One region of the Kitasatospora sp. NPDC056327 genome, then DNA from elsewhere that is predicted to be linked to it. Evidence: riboswitches for the same ligand, from Rfam matches in the RefSeq annotation. Region 1 holds a riboswitch; each other region holds the start of a gene.

Region 1 (6,253 bases):
GCACGAACTGGACCTCGTAGGTGCGGATGAGGGCAGCGGCCTCCTCCAGGCCGACATAGGTCTGGAACCACCCCGGCAGTACGTCGTTGAAGCTGTGCCACCAGCCCGACTTGTTCGCCTCCCGGACCAGGCCGAGCAACGCCTCGCGTTCGAGGCCGTCGTCCACGCCGTAGAGGCTGAGCAGGTCGGCGACGTCACGTTCCTTGAAGCTGACCCGGCCGAGTTCCATGCGGCTGATCTTGGACTCGGAGGCGCGAATCGCGTAGCCCGCGTCCTCGCGGGTGATGCCGCGCGTCTCGCGGAGCCGGCGCAGCTGGGAGCCGAGGAGGATCCGGCGGACCATCGAGCCGCCGCCCGGCTGAACTGTGGTCATGCGGTCCTAACCTCCACCTAGGGCAAACAGCGCACAGTCTGCCATCAGATGAGCGCTCACGGTGCCGATACTGACGGATGTTCCTATCAGTTCTGCACTCCGCACACCAGGATGCACGTGCATCCGGCGCTTGCATATGCCATTTGAACGACTGCACGTGAATCGACTCTTGCATCTGCAGTGAGCGCAGAGCACGATGGTGCACGTGCACCTGCACATCCCTGGCAATCCCGCGGGCTCCGCGTCGACCCCACGCGCGACTCCGTGCACCGGCCCGGCAGCGCCCCCGCGCCTCCGGGCCACGTGCGCGCGCGCCTGGTCGAGGGGCGGCCGCGCGGCCGAGCGAGTCGGAGGTGACCGGCATGACCCCGGCGGGTCCAGCCGTGTCCGCCCCCTTATGGGAGGAGCTCTTCATGAGCACCGGAACGGCTTTGGCAGTCGACCCCCATGTGGTCACCTGTACGCTCGCTCCCCGCTATGAAGCCGTAAGAACCGCGCGCGACTTCGCCAGGACCGCCCTGCAGCGCTGGGGACTGGGCGAGCTCTTCGACGACGTCGCGCTGGTGGCCTCGGAGCTGGTGACCAACGCGCTGCGGCACGCCATCGGCGCGTGCCCCACCGCGGCGGACGACTACGACTTTCCCATGCACCCGGCGGCCGAGGGCCGGCTGCCGATCCGAATAAGCCTCGTTCACCGTGCGCCCCAGGTGGTCTGCGCGGTGAGCGATCCCAGCAGCACCGGCCCGGTGGCCCGGGAGGCGGACTTCGTGGCGGAGTCCGGCCGGGGCCTGCACCTGGTCGACTCGTTCAGCCGCTCCTGGGGATGGCACCCACTGGGCGGCGGCAAGGTCGTCTGGGCGCTGTTCGAGGCGGAGGAGGCACAGCGGACGGCACCCGTCCCGGTCCCCGTCGCCGAGTTCGGCGGACGGCACCGGCGCTCGGCCTGACCCCGGCCGCGGCGGGACACCCCTCCGGGACCCACCGCACCGCGGAACACCGGCCGGCACCGGACCGAACGGCACTTCGACGCATCAGCACCCCGGACATGGCGACCGGCGGCCCTCGGGCAGCGGGCACCGGCAGCCACCCGGCGGTGCGCCCCTCCGATCCGCGTGCGGCGGCTCGGCACGGCGGCGGACGGCGGAGGCCTCCTGGAGCGGCGACGGCGGCACCGGCGTCCGGACGGACCCGGACCCCCGGCGCTCCGGCCCGGGAGTCAGGACACCCGGAGCGGACGGTCCGGGGGCGAACGGTCCGGCGGAACGGCCCCGGACACGAATAAAGGCCGTCGTGGTGTCAGCACCCACGACGGCCCCCCGATGGTGAAGCCGGCGACCGGTCAGACCGCCAGGTGGTCGAACTCCCCGTCCTTGGCCCCCAGGAGCAGTGCGGCGATCTCGGCGCGCGTGTAGATGAGCGCCGGACCGTCCGGGAACCGCGAGTTGCGCATCGCCACGTCGCCTCCCGGAAGGGCGGCGAACTCGACGCAGTTCCCCTGCGAATTGCTGTGCAGGCTCTTCTGCCAGACCACGCCCTCAAGGTCGGTGGCGGCCATCCCGTTGTACGTGTCGAACGGGTCGTAAGTGTTGTGCGTGTCGTGCATAGAAATCTCCCGAAGAGCTCCGGAGTGGGTCGTTCAGCTCGGCGCCCCCGGCCACGGCCGAACGGCCGGGCCGGCCCCGTACCGGCCCGGCACACCGCCTCACTTGACGTGATGATAGCTCCAGTGCACGTGCATCAGCACGGGACGTTGCAGGTGCACGGCCTTTTCGACACCGAACCGGAACTCTTCACAAGGCACCCACCTGACGGTACGTAAGCGGACATAGCAGACTGAATCGGCAAGCCGTCGCTAACCGCCCGTAGGCGACCACCCGCCGATTGTTGATCTTCGAACGCCGGGAGTCGCACTCCCGTGACCCTCCGTCAGACCGTCCGCGCGCTGTGAGACATCTCACGCGCCACCCCGGCAACGCAAGACCCCTTCCGGCGCATCCCCATCACTGCCGGGCGAACTGCCGACCGGGCGTCTGGTATGTCCGCTTTTGCGGGCTGCCGCCCCGCTCGGCACGGCAGCCGACTGCAGGCCGGGCGGGGCGATGTCCTACGATCTCCGCCATGAGCACCGCAGCCATCCCGGGCGCGCCACTGCCCGTCCGCACTCCAGGCTCCCGTGCGCGGGGGCGCCACCGCCGTCCCGAGCGCCCCGAGATCCCGGCCGGTTCCCCGGCCCTGCTGCTCGCCGTCCCCGCGGCCGCCGGGCCGGAATCCCGCTCCGTGGTCGAGGAACTGCTGTCCATCGTCCGCAGCGAGCAGAACGGCGTGCGGACCGCAGCCGGATACCTGCCCTCCGGCGACGCCGACGGCGGGAACCACGGCGAGCGCACCGTCGCCGAACTGCTGGCCGAGGCCGCCGAGGCGGGCCTGCCCGCGCCGGTCGTGGTGCCGCTGGTGCCCGGGCCGCACGACTTCCTCCCCGCCCTGCACGAGCTCGCCGCCGAGTACGGCGCGCCCGTCACCGACGCGCTGGGCCCGCACCCGCTGCTCGCCGAGGGCGTCCACGTCCGCCTCTCCGAGGCCGGACTGGCCCGCGCCGACCGGGCCCGGCTGTTCGCCATCGCGACCGCCGCCGACGGCGTGGTGCTCACCACCGCCGGCGGTAAGGCCGCGGCCGACGCCGCCGGCATCACCGGCATGCTGCTGGCCGCCCGGCTCGCCGTGCCGGTCGTCCCCGCCGCGCTGGACGTGCCCGGCTCGGTCGCCGACGCCGTCGCCCACCTCAAGGAGATGGGTGCCCAGAACCCGGCGTTGGCCCCGCTGGTGATCGGCCCCGAGGCGGACGCGGAGCTGCTCGCCGCGGCCGCCGAGGAGTCGGGCTGCCCGTCGGCCGCACCGCTGGGCGCCTACCAGGCGGTCGGCCAGCTGGTCGCCTCCACCTATCTGGCCGCGCTGCCGGCCTTCGACCCCGCCGACGCCGGGGAGACCGACGCCGAGGAGAGCGGCTCCCGGGCCGGCGGGCGGCACGCCGCCCAGTAACGGCACCTGCCAGGACCGCGCGGGATACCGCGCGAAGGGGCCCGGAACGGACGCACCGTTCCGGGCCCTTTCGGCGTCCGGCGACCCGAGCCGGCGGGCGACGGTGCTCCGGCCGGCCGGGCGGGGTGCCCACCGCGGCGCCCACCGCCGGGCGCCTCCGCCGCCACCGCGATGACGCCCCCTCCGCTGACGCCCCGGTAGCGGGCGCGGACCCGGGCGGGCCCGCGCCGGAGCGGGGTGACGGAGGTTCCGCTGACGGGCCGGATGGTGACGGGACCGCAGACGCCGACGGAGCCGCCGTTCCCTGCGGGCGAGCCGGGCGGGCCGAGCGGATGCTCCGCCCGCCCCCGGGGCGGTGGTACCGGGTGTCGCCGGGGTCGCCCTCCGGGACTCACCGGAGAACCCGGGCCGCGCGCACGACTGATCCGCCCGCCGCCGGTCGCCGCGCAGCCGGCGCCCGAGGCGAACTGGTGAGGCGCTTCAGGACATCTGATGAGCATTGAAGATATTTCGGGCGAGATGTCCGTTCTGATCCGATTTACCACCCAATGACCTCAACTCGACCCGTTGGCCCGGCGATCGCTTGGCCGCCCGCCCACCGGCGCCCGCCGGCGGGCGAGCCTCCCCCGGTGCGACCGGGCCGCCCCGACGCCCCGCCCGCACCCTGAGGCACAGGCAGGTGCGGTGCCCGCGAAGGACGTTGCCGAAAGCCGGGCATTTCTGATCATGAAGGACGACCAATCGACCCGCGAGCCGTAAACCGTGACGAGCGTCACACATGTTTGCGGTTTGAAGCCGCCTCTGCTTAACGTGCTCCCCGTTCGTGGCCACACGGACCCAGCTCGTTCGCAACGCCGAGTCCTGCCGTCGGGCGTGCTGGAAGTGCAATGCACCACGGCAGGAGCGGGGGAACCACAGGTAGTTCGCCCAGGACCGGTCCTCGGACCGGCCCGGGGCTAGGGGTGAAGCCGCGTCCACAGCGCGGCCGGGCAACTCCGGCCCGAATCCGACAGCTCACCTCGCAGGCGTGGGAGAGGACCGCGTCTTCATGCTGCCCACCAACGGCACCCGTCTGTCCGGCCGTACCCGCCGCGCGATCGCCGCCCTCGGCGTCGCGGGCATCGGCCTCACCGTTCCCTGCCTGACCACCGGCACCGCCTCCGCCGCGACCGTCGCCACCTGGGACAAGGTCGCCCAGTGCGAGAGCGGCGGCAACTGGAGCATCAACACCGGCAACGGCTTCTACGGCGGTCTCCAGTTCACCGGCTCCACCTGGGCCGGCTTCGGCGGCACCGCGTTCGCCGCGCGCGCCGACCTCGCCACCAAGGACCAGCAGATCGCGGTCGCCGAGAAGGTCCTGGCCGTCCAGGGCCCCGGCGCCTGGCCGGTCTGCTCGGTCAAGGCCGGCCTGACCAAGGGTGGCACCCCGGCCGCCGTGGACACCTCGACCGCCGCCGAGCCGGCCCCCGCCCAGACCCCGGCGCCTGCCGCCAAGCCCGCTGAGAAGCCCGCCGCCAAGCCCGCCGAGAAGCCGCAGGCCCAGGCCCAGGCGCCTGCCGCGGCCGACGCCGCCACCGGGGGCCAGGACCGGCAGCAGCACCGTCAGCAGGCCGGTTCCCGGGCCGCCGCGGACTACACCGTGGCCGCCGGCGACTGGCTGTCCGGCATCGCCGACCGGAACAAGGTCCAGGGCGGCTGGGAGCGGCTGTACGAGCTCAACCGGGCCACCCTCACCGAGGGCCCGCACACCATCTACCCCGGCCAGCGCCTCGACCTGGGCGACCGCGCCCAGGGCCAGGGCTTCGACTGGTTCAACCGTGCCCGGGGCGGCGCGCAGGACACGGACCGGACCCCGGCCACCGAGTCCGCGGCCAAGCCGGCCACGAAGCCGGCCACGAAGCCCGCCGCCCAGGCCGAGACCCCGGCGCCGGCGCCGACCGCCACCGGCGGCATGGCCGCCGCCGTCTCCTTCGCCCAGTCGAAGGTCGGCCAGGCCTACGTCTACGGCGGCACCGGCAACGGCGGCTGGGACTGCTCCGGCCTCACCCAGGCCGCGCTGCGCGCCGCGGGCGTCTCCGTCCCGCGCGTCGCCGCCGACCAGGCCGCCGCGTCCACCCACGTGTCGCTGGACGCCCTCAAGGTCGGCGACCTGCTGTTCTGGTCCAACAACGGCAAGGACTCCGGCGTCTACCACGTCGCGCTCTACATCGGCGACGGCAAGTACGTCGAGGCCGCCAACCCGAGCTCGGGCGTGCGCCTGCAGACCGTCGCCAACTGGGCGCCGGACTTCGCCGGCCGGGTCTGATCCGGGAACGCCCGGTGCCCCGGGGAGCGTGCGACCGCTCACCGGGGCACCGGCACGCCCGGCCCCGCCCCGGTGGCCGGACCGCCCCCGGGGCCCGGCCGCCGCACGGTCATGGTCAAAGCGGGCCGCAGCGGGCATGCTGCTGCTCTGCACCCGAGGAGGAGTCACCATGGCCCAGGTCACCGTCTCGCTCGACGCCAACCTCGCGATCGACGCGATGATGCTGTCCGGCACCAAGAGCCCGCAGGACGCCGTCGAACTGATCCTCCGCGACTACCTGGAGCGGGGCCGGCGCACCGAGACCCGCACCGGTGACGCCGCCGACGGCCAGCAGGGCCATCGAGACGCAGCCGTAGAAGGGGGCGACGGAAGGGTCGAGCAGGTGGGCGCGGGCCTGGTCGCGGTGGTGGAGCCAGTGCCCGGCGCGGGCGGTGAGCAGGACGGCGAGGGCGGCGGCGGACAGCGCCCAGACGAGCTGGCAGGCCACGCGTTGGCCGGGGAGCTGGTACGGGAGGGTCGCGCCGGCGTTGGCGAGGATC
Region 2 (6,258 bases), on a different contig from region 1:
TGCGCAGCGCCGACGACCGGCACCCGGAGAACAACCGCCAGCCGTTCGAGATCGCGGTCGTCGAGACGACCGAGCCGCGCCCGGCGGTCTGAGCGCCGGACGCGGCCCGGTGGACGCGCCGGTTACCGGTAGACGCGGAGGTAGTCCGCGGCGAAGGTGATCGGCGCGGTGCCCTGGGGCGCGGGGTGGTAGTTCCCCGCGCTCAGCGACAGGTTGAGGATCAGGTACGCGGACCAGCCGGCGCCGACGCCCTTGCCGTCCGAGTACACCTTGACCCCGTTGACGTACCAGTCGACGGAGCCGGCGCCGTAGTGGGTGCCGATGGTGACCCAGCCGTCCTTGGCTATCGCCTTGGCGTCGGTGTGGTAGAGGTGGCCCGGGTTGACGTGGTTGGTCAGCTCCAGCAGGTTCGGGTTGTCGGGGTGGTACTCGAAGGAGTCGATCTCCCCGTTGCCGTTCTTCCAGGTCCACAGGGCCGGCCAGGCGCCGGTGCCGGCCGGGAGCCTGACCCGGGTCTCGGCGTAGTCGCCGGCCTTCACCTGGAAGCCCTCGCCGGAGTACTCGGTGGTGAGCAGACCGGTGTCCCAGGACTGCTTGCCGTTCTCCAGCGTGTTGGCGCCCGGCTTGGCGGTGAAGGTCGCGACGCCGCCGGAGACGGAGACGTTGTTCCGGTTCAGCCAGTCGAGCTTGTTGTCGTCCGGGTTGTGGTTGCCGTAGCGGTAGGAGCTGCTGCGGTCGCCGGTCCAGCGGGTCCCGTAGGCGATCGGGCCGCTGAACTCCTCGGACCAGGTCAGCTGCTTGCCGGTGACGGGTATCCCGGTGCCGGGGGTGGGGGTCGGCGTGGGGGTCGGCGTCGGCGTCGGGATGGGGGTCGGCGTGGGCGTCGGGGTGGGCGTCGGGGTGGTCGTGGCCGGGGAGACCACCAGCTCCCGGGAGGGCAGGTTGTGCCAGGCGCCCGCCGCGTCCTGCCAGAAGCCGAACTGGGTGTACGTGCCGGCCGGCAGCGTCCGCGCACCGGTGGCGACCGTCAGACCACCGGGGCAGATCCGGGCGTCGGCGGTGCTGCCGGGGAAGTCGAGGTTGCGGCCGGCCGCGTCGCGGACCCCGACTCCGAGCGTCCTGGCCGTGAAGCAGGCCGAGGAGTGCACGGTGAGCGAGGCGGTCGACGCCTTGCCCGCGACCATGGTGGCCGGGGCGAGCCGGTCCTGGGTGACGGTCGGCAGAGTGGCGGCCCGGGCACCGGTGACGGCCGGCACGCCGCCGAGCAGTCCGGCACCGGTGACGGCGAGTGCCCCCGTGGCGGCGAGGGCGGCGGTGCGGCCGCGGCGGGAGGGCCGGGCGTGGCGGGCGGCGGGCCGGCGGCCGAACGCGCGGCGGGCGGCCGGGCCGTCCGGTTCGCCGGAGGCGGGCGGGGCGGGCTGCTGCGGGGCAGTGGTCATGGCAGGGTCCTCTGCGACGCCTGCGGGGTGAGCTGTCGGGTTCGGGCGCTGAGGTTGCCCGGCCGTCGGGAAACGGCTTCACCCCTAGCCGCGGCCCGGGCGCCGGAGCGCACGGGCGGGCACTGACCTGGGTCCCCCGCTCCCGTCCGCCGTGGTGCTCGGTTGCCGGCCGGCGGGTGGACAGGACTCGGCGTCCCGACGGCGGGGTCCGCTGTGGCGGACGTCTCTGCAGGCTAGGCAGTCCGTGCGAGCACGGACAACTTCCCCGGGAAGGTTGTCGCGCAGCTCACACCCCCTCCCGGCCGATGATCAACGGTCCGGCGGAGTCGATCCGTTGGGACGGCACCGGACCGCCCGGGGTCCCCGCCGGACCGTCCGCCGGGGTCGCGGGCCGTCCACGGTGGCGGGTCCGGCGGGGAAAGTGCGCCGCCGGGGCGAGGTGGTCGGATAGGTTGGGGATCCATCGTGCCCGGAGCCGTCCGGGCCGCACCGAGCACCGCCTCCAGAGACGAGGAGACCCGTCCCGCCATGACCGTGTCCCTGCCCGCCTTCGCCGGCCGCACCTACCTGTTCCGGGTCGACAACGGCGCGGCCTTCCGCAACGCCTACTCGGCCGACGGCAAGCGGCTGCGCTGGGAGGGCCTGGGCGAGTCGGCGGGCCAGTGGGAGGACGTCACCCTGCACGTCGCCGAGGTCGGTCCGCAGATCTACTTCGTGAGCTGGACCGAGGTCAGCGGCATCACCGTCAGCCACGTCATGGACCTCGCCCGGATGACGGTCCGGGCGTTCTGGACGTACGAGGGCGAGGGCGGCCGGGTCGGCGAGCTGCACACCGGCACGCTGGAGCGGGTGGTCTGAGCGACCGCGCCCGGGGGCCCTGCCGCCCGGGCCCGGCCGGGTCCACCGGCCGGGGCGGCCCCGGGGGTCAGGCCGACTGCCCGGCTCCCGGGACGACCAGGCGCTGGGAGATCCACTCCAGCGAGGACGGGAGCAGCTTGCTCCAGGTCTCGAAGTTGTGCCCGCCGGTGGCCAGCATGCTGTAGGACACCTTCATCGGGCTGCGCACGGCGGCCACGAACGCCTCGGTCTCGTGCCGGTACTGGCCGTCGCCCTCCCTGGTGCCGGCCAGCAGCACGGAGATCCCGGGCTGCGGCAGGTTCCTGAGCCGCCACATCAGATCGGCCTCGTTGCGCCGCTGGCCGCTGCCCTTGAAGAGGTCACCGGTGGACGGGTCCTCGGCGGCCTGGTAGTAGCCGGACAGCGAGACGGCGGTCGGGTAGACCTCCGGGTGACGCATCGCCAGCTTGAGGGCGCAGTAGCCGCCGGTCGAGTTGCCCATGAACGCCCAGGCCCTCGGATCGGCGGAGACCCGGTAGGTCGCCTGGATCGCCGAGGGCACGTCCTTGCTGAAGTACGTCTCGGACTGCGCTCCGCCCGGGATGTCCTCGCACTCGGTGTCCTGCGGCAGCGCCGGCGAGGGGCGCACCAGCACCATCACGGTCGGCTGCATGCGCCCCTCCTGGAGGAGCCTGAGTGCCGCGCCCGGGTAGTTCAGCCGGGTGACGAGGTTCTTGGCGATGCCGGGGAAACCGGTGCTGACGATCAGGACCGGGAACTGCTTCTGCTCGTACTCCGGCTGGAAGTACTGCGGCGGCAGGTACACGTACCCGTCGGTGGAGAGCCGGGTGGTGGCGCCGTCGATGCGGACCTCGCGGATCTCGCCGGACTTCTCGCGGTCCCGGCCGAGCGCGCCGCCGCCCTGCACCTCGGCGTGCCCGATGGTCTCCACGCGCAGCCGGCCGGAGGCGTCCACCTTGTTCTGGATGACCACCGGCCCGCTGTCGCCGGTGCCCAGCAGGTCGTCCCAACTGCTGTAGAACGCGAAGTAGTTGTTGGCAACCAGACCGAGTGCGGCGAGCACCGTCAGCTGGGTGGCGAGCAGGGCGCCGATCCGGCCGAGGACCGCCCGCCAGCCGCGCCTCGACAGTCTCGGCCACAGCCAGACCGTGGCGGCCATCGCCGCGACGGCGATCAGGACGGTCAGTGCCAGCACCTTGTGGCTCGTCAGACCCATGTCGTGTTTGCTCCCACGCCTCGTACTCCCCCGCCCCCGGGGGAAGGACACCCGGGAGGGCCGCCCCGGTTCCCCCCGTCCGCCGGGGAGCCGTTCACCGGCGCGCGACCCCTCAGCCTAGCGTCCGCGCGGACCGCTCCGCCCCCGCCGACCAGCGGGAACGCGCTCGGCCCGGAGGAGGAGCGGCGGTGGCGGCGCCGGGGCGGGGCGGGTCGCCGGCCGGGGCGCGGCATCAGCCGAGGGCGGCCCAGAGCGCCAGGCCGCCGGTGAGTTCGCGCACGCAGCGGGCGCCGAGTTCGCGGGGCGAGCCGGGGCCGGTGACCGGGGCGTCGGAGAACGCCCACTCCTCCAGGGCGACCCGGATCGCGGCGGTGGCGGCGGCCGCGGCGAGCCGGATCTCCAGCGCGTCGGTGCCCGGGGGGCAGCGGTCGGTGATCGCGGCCAGCAGCCGCCCCTCGGAGTCGGCGTGCACCCGCTGCCAGACCGTGCCGAGCCGCCGGTCGCGCAGCAGGTCCCGGGTCCACCGCATGGCCTCGGCGGCGTGCGCGTCGGCGGGGCTCAGCGAGTCGGCGGCGGAGCGCTCCAGCGCCTCGCGGACCGGCAGGTCGGCGGCGCTCTCGGTGAACAGCCGCACCCAGCGCTCGCCGCCGGCCGCGAGCAGCGGGGCGACGGCGTCCTCCTTCTCCGAGAAGTAGCGGTAGAAGGTGCGCAGCGAGATGCCCGAGGCCTGGGCGATCTCCTCCGCGGTGACGGCCTCGGCGCCCCGGGCGGCGAACAGCCCGGCCGCGGCCCGGGCGATCTCCAGCCGGGTGGTCTCGCGGCGGCGCTGGTTCAGGGTGGGGCGTCCGGTCACCGGCTCAGCGTACGCGGACGGTACGACACCCTGCACATCATGCATCTCCGGCACATCAGGACTCATTGGCACGATGTGCCAATAAGGCGTACCGTGACGTCGAGGTCGTGAGACCACGAACGGAAACGGAGTACCACCATGGAGCGCTTCAGCGGACGGAACGTCCTGATCACCGGCGGCGGCTCGGGCATCGGCCGGGCCACCGTCCACCGGATCCTCGCCGAGGGCGGGCGGGTCGTCGCCGTCGACGTCAGCAAGGACGGCCTGCGGACCACCCTGGAGCGCGCCGCGGCCGACGGCACCGCCGAGCGCCTCACCACCGCGGTCCTGGACGTCTCGGACGAGGCCGCCGTGCGGGACGGCGTCGCCTCGGCGGTGGCCGGGCTCGGCGGGCTGGACGTGCTGGTCAACGCGGCCGGCATCCTGCGCTCCGCGCACACCCACGAGACCAGCCTGGAGTTCTGGAACAGGCTGCTCGCGGTCAACCTGACCGGCACGTTCCTGATGACCCGCGAGGCGCTGCCGGCGCTGCTCACGGGCGGCCGGGGCGTGGTGGTCAACTTCAGCTCGACCTCCGCGGCCTTCGCCCACCCCTACATGGCCGCGTACGCGGCGACCAAGGGCGGCATCCAGTCCTTCACCCACGCGATCGCCGCCGAGTACGCCAAGCAGGGCCTGCGCGCCGTCTGCGTCGCGCCGGGAAGCATCGACAGCGGCATGACCAACGACCCGGGCCTGCCGGCCGACGCGGACCTCGCCCTGCTCGCCAAGCTCTCCCCCGCGATCGGCCAGGGCTTCGCCGGGCCCGAGACGGTCGCCGGTGTGATCGCCATGCTGGCCTCGGACGACGGCGCCTTCGTCACCGGCACCGAGCTGCGGATCGACGGCGGCACCCACATGTGAGTCCGGCCGGACGGCGCCGGTCACCGGTCGGCCCGGTGGCCGGCCCCGCGGCGCGGGCGCGGTCCGCAGGGGCCCTACGGGCTGCGCCAGTCGGCCGCGAAGGCGCGGGCGGGGTTGTCGGTGAGGACGCGCCGCGCCAGCTCCGGGCCGAACTCCCGGGCCAGACGGGGGGCCAGCACGGTGAGCAGATGGGCGGGGCCGGGGGCCCGGCGGGCGCCGCGGGTGGTGGTGTCGCCGCCGAGCAGCAGCCGGTCGGCGTGGCCCGCCTCGACCAGCGCGGCCACCGTGTCGAAGAGGTGGTGGTCGGTGGCGTGGTGCGCGCGGGAGGGCCCGTCCAGCGCCAGGAAGGCCCCGGCGGCGGCGAGTTCGCGGTGCAGCCGGAGGTCCGGGTGCCGGTTGAGGTGGCCGAGGAGCACCCGGCCGGGCGGCACCCCGTACCGGGCGCAGAGAAGGTCGAGGACCTCGGGTGCGGCCGTGCCGAGTTCGTGGTGGACGGCGATCGGGGCGCCGGTGGCGTGGTGCGCCTCGGCGGCGGCGGCCATCACCCGCCGGGCGTGCCGGTCCAGGCCGTGGAAGTCGCCGGCCACCTTGACGAGTCCGGCGCGCACTCCCCCGGGCGCGCCGTGCAGCCCGGTGGTGAGCTCGGCGGTGAAGAACCCGGCGAGTCCGGCGTAGCGCCGTTCGAGGTCCGCCGGGTCGTAGTGGACGGCCTGGTGCAGCCCGGTGGCCGCGATCAGGTGGACCCCCGTGGCGCGGGAGAGTCCCGGCAGCGCATCGGCCCGCCGCCCCATCCCGGCGGGTGTCCACTGCACCAGCGCCCGGCCGCCGGCCGCGGCGAAGGCGTGCAGCACCTCCTCCGCCGCGGCCGGGTCGTCGAGTTCCTCGCCGGGCAGCCGGGGGCTGCGCAGGAACAGGTGGTCGTGGGCGTCGCAGACGCCGAGCCCGGCCGGGTCGAGGTCGCCGAGGACGGTGCGGACGGCGGCGGTCAC
Region 3 (6,258 bases), on a different contig from region 1:
TGCCCGTGGGACGCCGAGCAGACCCACGCCAGCCTGGTGAAGTACCTGGTCGAGGAGGCCTACGAGCTGGTCGAGGCGATCGAGGAGGGGGACCGCGACACGCTCCGCGAGGAGCTGGGCGACGTCCTGCTCCAGGTCTTCTTCCACTCCCGGATCGCCGAGGAGCACCCCACCGACGCCTTCACGATCGACGACGTGGCGGGCGACATCGTCGACAAGCTGATGTACCGGCACCCGCACGTGTTCGGGGACGCCGAGGCGAACGGCGCGGCCGAGGTGGAGGCCAACTGGGAGGCGCTCAAGGCGGCCGAGAAGTCGGACCGCGAGTCGGTGCTGGACGGCGTGCCGGCCGGGCTGCCCTCGCTCGCCCACGCGGCGAAGCTGGTGTCACGGGTGCGGCGGGCCGGGTTCACCGGGGTGCCGGACGAGCCCTACGAGCTGCCCGCCGAGCTCACGGCGGAGTCGGCGGGCCGGCTGCTGCTGGCGCTGGCGCAGCGCGCGCACGACGCCGGGGTGGACGTCGACGCCGCGCTGCGGGCCGCGGCGCGCGGCTACCGGGACGCGGTGCGCGCCGCGGAGGGCCTGAAGCCCGCGCCGTGACGTGGCCCGCGCCGTGACGTGGCCCGGGCCACAGCGGAGCCCGCGCCGGGGCCGGCCGTCAGGCCGCCGCGGCGTCCGGCACCGGACGGCGCCGGACCGGGACGACGACCTCGCCGATCGCCTCGCCGACCAGGGCGACGAGTTCGGCGAGCCGTTCCAGGTCGAGGTGGTCGGGCAGTTCGGCGAGGGAGACGACCCGCTCGCCGTCCGGCCCGGCCACGCAGAACAGGTCGATCGGGCCGAGGTGCTTCTCGGCGGTGTCGACCAGGGCGGCGACGTCGCTGGGGCGGCGGATGTCGCCGCAGACGCCGACGACGGGGCAGCCCCGCCGGTCGAGCTCGGCGGCGAGGTCCTCGGCGATCCCGACCCGCTGGTCGGCGATCAGCATCCCGACGGTCCCCTCCGCGGCGAACCGGCGGGCGAGACCCGCCCCCGAACCGCCGTCGAGGACGGCGATCACGACGACCGACCCGGTGACCCGCATGGTCCAGCTCCTCCCTGTGGGCGGCTCCGCACCGGCGCCCACGGACATCTTGCGGAGGATCGTAGGCAGGTCCTGACCCTCCGCAACAGGAATTACCCCTCAGGTGACCAGGCTCACGCCTGTTGCGCCCGGCGGACATTGCGCACGGCCGCTCCTGCGTGTACATGGCACGCGGCCGGCGGGCCGCCGCCGCCCGCGAGCACGCCGTGCGCCGGCCGGGACACGCTCGGGATACCGTCGACCCATGCCAGCTCAGTCCGACGCCGCCCGTCCGCCCCTGTTCACCTGGGAGTTCGCCGCCGATCCGTACCCGGCGTACGCGTGGCTGCGCGAGCACGAGCCGGTGCACCGGACCACCCTGCCGAGCGGGGTGGAGGCGTGGCTGGTCACTCGGTACGCGGACGCCCGGCAGGCGCTCGCGGACAGCAGGCTCTCCAAGAACCCGGTGCACCACAGCGAGCAGGCGCACCGCACCGGCCGGGTCGGCATCCCGGGCGAGCGCCAGGCCGACCTCATGACGCACCTGCTGAACATCGACCCGCCGGACCACACCCGGTTGCGCCGCCTGGTGTCGAAGGCGTTCACGCCGCGCCGGGTGGCGGCCTTCGAGCCGAGGGTGCAGCAGTTGACCGACCGGCTGATCGACGGGTTCGCGGCCCGCGGTTCCGCCGACCTCATCCACGAGTTCGCCTTCCCGCTCCCCATCTACGCGATCTGCGACCTGCTCGGGGTGCCGGCCGAGGACCAGGACGACTTCCGGGACTGGGCCGGGATGATGATCCGGCACGGCGGCGGTCAGCGCGGCGGCGTGGGGCGCGCGGTGAAGCGGATGCGGGCCTACCTGGCGGAGCTGATCCACCGCAAGCGGGCGGACCCCGGCGACGACCTGATCTCCGGGCTGATCCGGGCCAGCGACCACGGGGAGCACCTCACCGGGAACGAGGCCGCGGCGATGGCCTTCATCCTCCTCTTCGCCGGTTTCGAGACGACGGTCAACCTGATCGGCAACGGCGTGTACGCGCTGCTGCGCAACCCGGGGCAGCGCGCCCTGCTCCAGGAGTCGATCGGGCGCGGCGAGAGCGCGCTGCTGGAGACCGGGATCGAGGAACTCCTGCGCTACGACGGACCGGTGGAGCTCGCCACCTGGCGGTTCGCGACCAGTCCGCTGACCATCGGCGGGGTGGCGATCCCGGTCGGCGACCCGGTGCTGGTGGTGCTCGCGGCGGCGGACCGGGACCCGGCCCGGTTCCCGGACGAGAACACCCTGGACCTGGCCCGGACGGACAACCCGCACCTGGGCTTCGGCCACGGCATCCACTACTGCATCGGCGCCCCGCTGGCCCGGCTGGAGGGGCGGGCCGCGCTGACCACCCTGCTGTCCCGGCTGCCGGACCTGCGGCTCGCCGCGGGCCCGGAGGAGCTCCGCTGGCGCGGCGGTCTGATCATGCGTGGACTTCGTGAACTTCCCGTGGAATTCACGCCGGAGAAACTGCCCGCCGGGGCACTTCCGAACGACGGGAACGGCCGGCCGGACGGCGGATGACGGTGATCGGCGGCAGCAGGGGAAGGCGTGCGACACGCTGACGGATCGTCGCCGACCTGCGGTTTCACGGGTCATGAACCCGCATCAATCCGGACAAACATCCTCGGTTGGTAGGCAATCATTCACATGACGTGATGTTCGTGTGATGTCGGCGATATGAGCTTGTGATTGCTCTGATGATCTGTCTAGTCTCCGGGGAGCCCGCTGCTGCGGGCCCCGTGCGCGGAACGCCGAGTCCTGCCCGTCGCGCTCCGGGAAACCGACCAGAACCCTGGGCAGGGGCGGGGGACCCAGGTTTTGCGCCGTCTCCCACGGCTAGGGGTGAAGCCGCCTCCGCGCGGCCGGGCCACCTCCCGGTCCGAACCCGACAGCTCACCTCGCAGGCGTGCGGAGAGGGACGTCTCATGCTGTTCGTTGGAACTGGCCGTCACCGTCGTCGCACCCAGGCCGAGAAGGCCATCGCCGTCGCCGGTGTCGCCGGCGTCGGACTCGCGATGCCGATCCTGAGCGCCACCGGCGCCTCCGCCGCCCCGGTCTCCACCTGGGACTCGGTCGCCCAGTGCGAGAGCGGCGGCAACTGGAGCATCAACACCGGCAACGGCTTCTACGGCGGTCTGCAGTTCACCTCCAGCACCTGGAAGGCGTACGGCGGCAACGCCTTCGCGCCGCAGGCCAACCAGGCCTCGAAGGCGCAGCAGATCTCGGTCGCCGAGAAGGTGCTCGCCTCGCAGGGTCCGGGTGCCTGGCCGGTCTGCTCCAAGAAGGCCGGACTGACCAAGGGCGGCGCCCCGGCGGCGGTCGACACCTCGACGGACGCCAAGCCGGCCGCTCCGAAGCCGCAGGCCCAGCCGCAGCAGGAGGCCCCGAAGCAGGAGGCCCCGAAGCCGGCCGCGCCGAAGCACGCCGCCCCCAAGGCGCAGACCCCGCAGGCCGCCCAGGAGCGGACCGCCAAGCCGTACGCCCCGAAGCACGCCGCCCCGAAGCCGCAGACCGCACCGGCCCCGCAGGCCCAGCAGCAGGCGCCGTCGTTCGCCGGCAAGTCCGGCTGGGACGCCGACGCCAAGGTCTTCTGGTACCAGAACAACGGTGGCTGGTACTGGACCAGCCACCAGGACGTCTACCAGCAGTACGCCGGCCAGGCCGCCGCCCCGGCCGCCGCGCAGCAGCAGGCCGGCCAGGGCTACACCGTCCGGTCCGGCGACACGCTCGCCGGGATCGCCGCCTCCCAGCACGTCCAGGGCGGCTGGCAGGCGCTGTACGACGGCAACCGCGGCACCGTCGGCACCGACCCGAACCTGATCGTCCCGGGCCAGGTCCTGGCCCTCGCCTGACGCCGCGCCGACCGGCCCGTGACGCGCCCGAGGGGCCGTTCCCGGTCGATCGGCCGCCGCCCCGAAGGGCCGTACCGCGCCCCGGCCGGCCGCGCCCCCGGGGTGCGGCCGGCCGGCGTTCGGTCCCCTTCGTCCCCATCCGGGCCTCCCGGGTCGGGCAACCAGGTGAACTACCGGTGGGTAACCGGGCCACACGCTGAGACGGAACCGAGGTCGACGTGGCCCGGACAGTCCGTGCGGTTAGGCTCTGGTCGTAACGACTCCGCAATCGTCCGGCCGACCGGCATCCACCGTCAGCCGAACCTGCTTCCGCTAGGAGATGCCTCGTGCCGTCCATCGATGTCGTCGTCGCCCGTGAGATTCTCGACTCGCGCGGCAACCCCACGGTCGAGGTCGAGGTCGGCCTCGACGACGGCAGCACCGGCCGTGCCGCCGTTCCGTCGGGTGCCTCCACCGGTGCGTTCGAGGCGCTGGAGCTCCGCGACGGCGACAAGAACCGCTACTTCGGCAAGGGCGTCGAGAAGGCCGTGCTGGCCGTCATCGAGCAGATCGGCCCGGAGCTGGTCGGCTACGACGCCACCGAGCAGCGCCTGATCGACCAGGCCATGCTCGACCTGGACGCCACCCCGGACAAGTCCTCGCTCGGCGCCAACGCCATCCTGGGCGTCTCGCTGGCCGTCGCGCACGCCGCCTCCGAGGCCAGCGACCTGCCGCTGTTCCGCTACCTGGGCGGCCCGAACGCGCACGTCCTGCCGGTCCCGATGATGAACATCCTCAACGGCGGCTCGCACGCGGACTCCAACGTCGACATCCAGGAGTTCATGATCGCCCCGATCGGCGCGGAGTCCTTCTCCGAGGCCGTCCGCTGGGGTGTCGAGGTCTACCACACGCTCAAGGGCGTGCTGAAGGAGCGCGGCCTCTCCACCGGTCTGGGCGACGAGGGCGGCTTCGCCCCGAACCTGGACTCCAACCGCGAGGCCCTGGACCTCATCGTCGAGGCCATCCAGAAGGCCGGCTACGTGCCCGGCAAGGACATCGCGCTGGCTCTGGACGTCGCCGCCTCCGAGTTCTTCGAGGACGACGCCTACCAGTTCGAGGGCAAGGCGCTCACCTCCGCCGAGCTCATCGAGTACTACGCCGGCCTGGTCGCCGCCTACCCGCTGGTCTCCATCGAGGACCCGCTGGACGAGTCGGACTGGGACGGCTGGAAGGCCATGACCGAGAAGCTGGGCGACAAGGTCCAGCTGGTCGGCGACGACCTGTTCGTCACCAACCCGGCCCGCCTGGCCCGCGGCATCGAGACCGGCACCGCCAACGCGCTGCTGGTGAAGGTGAACCAGATCGGCTCGCTGACCGAGACCCTGGACGCCGTCGAGCTGGCCCAGCGCAACGGCTACCGCTGCATGATGTCGCACCGCTCCGGCGAGACCGAGGACGTCACCATCGCCGACCTCGCCGTCGCCACCAACTGCGGCCAGATCAAGACCGGCGCCCCGGCCCGCTCCGAGCGCGTCGCCAAGTACAACCAGCTGCTGCGCATCGAGGAGATCCTCGACGACGCCGCCGAGTACGCCGGCCGCGGCGCCTTCCCGCGGTTCAAGCACGAGGGCTGAGCCCGCCCGGCGGCGCCCGGCCGGTCCCGCCGGCCGCCCGGTAGCGCACGCCTGACCGGTGCCCCGCCGTTCACCCCGTAGGGTGGACGGCGGGGCACCGTCGCGACCAGGAGGGGACACCGGAGATGGCAGGCTGGAGGATCCCGGGCTTGGCGGCCCGGCCCCGGTTCACGAGCCGGGCGACCGTCCTCGTGCTGGTGCTCTGCTCACTGGTGGCGATCCTGGCGTACCCGACGCGGCAGTTCATCTCGCAGCGCTCGGAGATCTCGGCCCAGCGGGCCCGGGCCGAGCACGCCCGGCAGCAGGTCGAGCAGCTGCGCCGGGAGAAGGCCCGCTGGCAGGACCCGGAGTACGTCAGGGCGCAGGCCCGCACCCGGCTGCACTACGCGATGCCGGGGGAGACCCCGTACATCGCGGTGGACCCGGCGGCCCGGGACGCGGCGAAGTCCGCGCTGGGCGCGCCACCGCCCGCGGCCGGTCCGGCCGCCGCTCCGGCCAAGGCCGCCCGGCCCTGGTACGCCAGTGTCTGGGACTCCGTGGACGCCGCTGCCGCCGCCCCGGCGGCACCCGTCGCCCCGCCCCCGGCCGCCCCGGCGCAGCCCGCCCCCTCCTCACCACCCGCCCCCGTCCCCGCTGGAGACAGCTCCCCCCATGACCACTGAGAACCACCCCAACGTCTCCGACGAG

What was found. A riboswitch is a leader RNA that binds a small molecule or an ion and turns the genes downstream of it on or off. The one in region 1 is predicted to bind cyclic di-AMP.
Region 2: another riboswitch for cyclic di-AMP. It lies ahead of ACFCX4_RS09540 (hypothetical protein); the one in region 1 lies ahead of ACFCX4_RS33440 (transglycosylase family protein).
Region 3: another riboswitch for cyclic di-AMP. It lies ahead of ACFCX4_RS07650 (transglycosylase family protein); the one in region 1 lies ahead of ACFCX4_RS33440 (transglycosylase family protein).

What each region holds. Positions count from the first base shown of each region.
Region 1 covers NZ_JBHJRC010000385.1:588-6,840, forward strand. The annotation lists gene ACFCX4_RS33420 (helix-turn-helix domain-containing protein) at 1-373, opposite strand, end outside; gene ACFCX4_RS33425 (ATP-binding protein) at 787-1,320, shown strand; gene ACFCX4_RS33430 (DUF397 domain-containing protein) at 1,713-1,976, opposite strand; gene ACFCX4_RS33435 (hypothetical protein) at 2,492-3,409, shown strand; cyclic di-AMP (ydaO/yuaA leader) riboswitch at 4,252-4,450, shown strand; gene ACFCX4_RS33440 (transglycosylase family protein) at 4,437-5,714, shown strand; partial or broken gene ACFCX4_RS33445 (C4-dicarboxylate ABC transporter) at 6,025-6,253, opposite strand, start outside.
Region 2 covers NZ_JBHJRC010000044.1:21,584-27,841, forward strand. The annotation lists gene ACFCX4_RS09535 (hypothetical protein) at 1-92, shown strand, start outside; gene ACFCX4_RS09540 (hypothetical protein) at 123-1,439, opposite strand; cyclic di-AMP (ydaO/yuaA leader) riboswitch at 1,442-1,567, opposite strand; gene ACFCX4_RS09545 (hypothetical protein) at 1,968-2,297, shown strand; gene ACFCX4_RS09550 (alpha/beta hydrolase) at 2,365-3,513, opposite strand; gene ACFCX4_RS09555 (TetR/AcrR family transcriptional regulator) at 3,746-4,366, opposite strand; gene ACFCX4_RS09560 (SDR family NAD(P)-dependent oxidoreductase) at 4,505-5,269, shown strand; gene ACFCX4_RS09565 (phosphotriesterase) at 5,344-6,258, opposite strand; gene ACFCX4_RS09570 (carboxymuconolactone decarboxylase family protein) at 6,255-6,258, opposite strand, start outside.
Region 3 covers NZ_JBHJRC010000032.1:1,626-7,883, reverse strand. The annotation lists gene ACFCX4_RS07665 (MazG family protein) at 1-600, shown strand, start outside; gene ACFCX4_RS07660 (SDR family NAD(P)-dependent oxidoreductase) at 659-1,084, opposite strand; gene ACFCX4_RS07655 (cytochrome P450) at 1,329-2,627, shown strand; cyclic di-AMP (ydaO/yuaA leader) riboswitch at 2,878-3,027, shown strand; gene ACFCX4_RS07650 (transglycosylase family protein) at 3,032-3,958, shown strand; gene eno (phosphopyruvate hydratase) at 4,285-5,571, shown strand; gene ACFCX4_RS07640 (septum formation initiator family protein) at 5,721-6,233, shown strand; gene ACFCX4_RS07635 (DUF501 domain-containing protein) at 6,205-6,258, shown strand, end outside.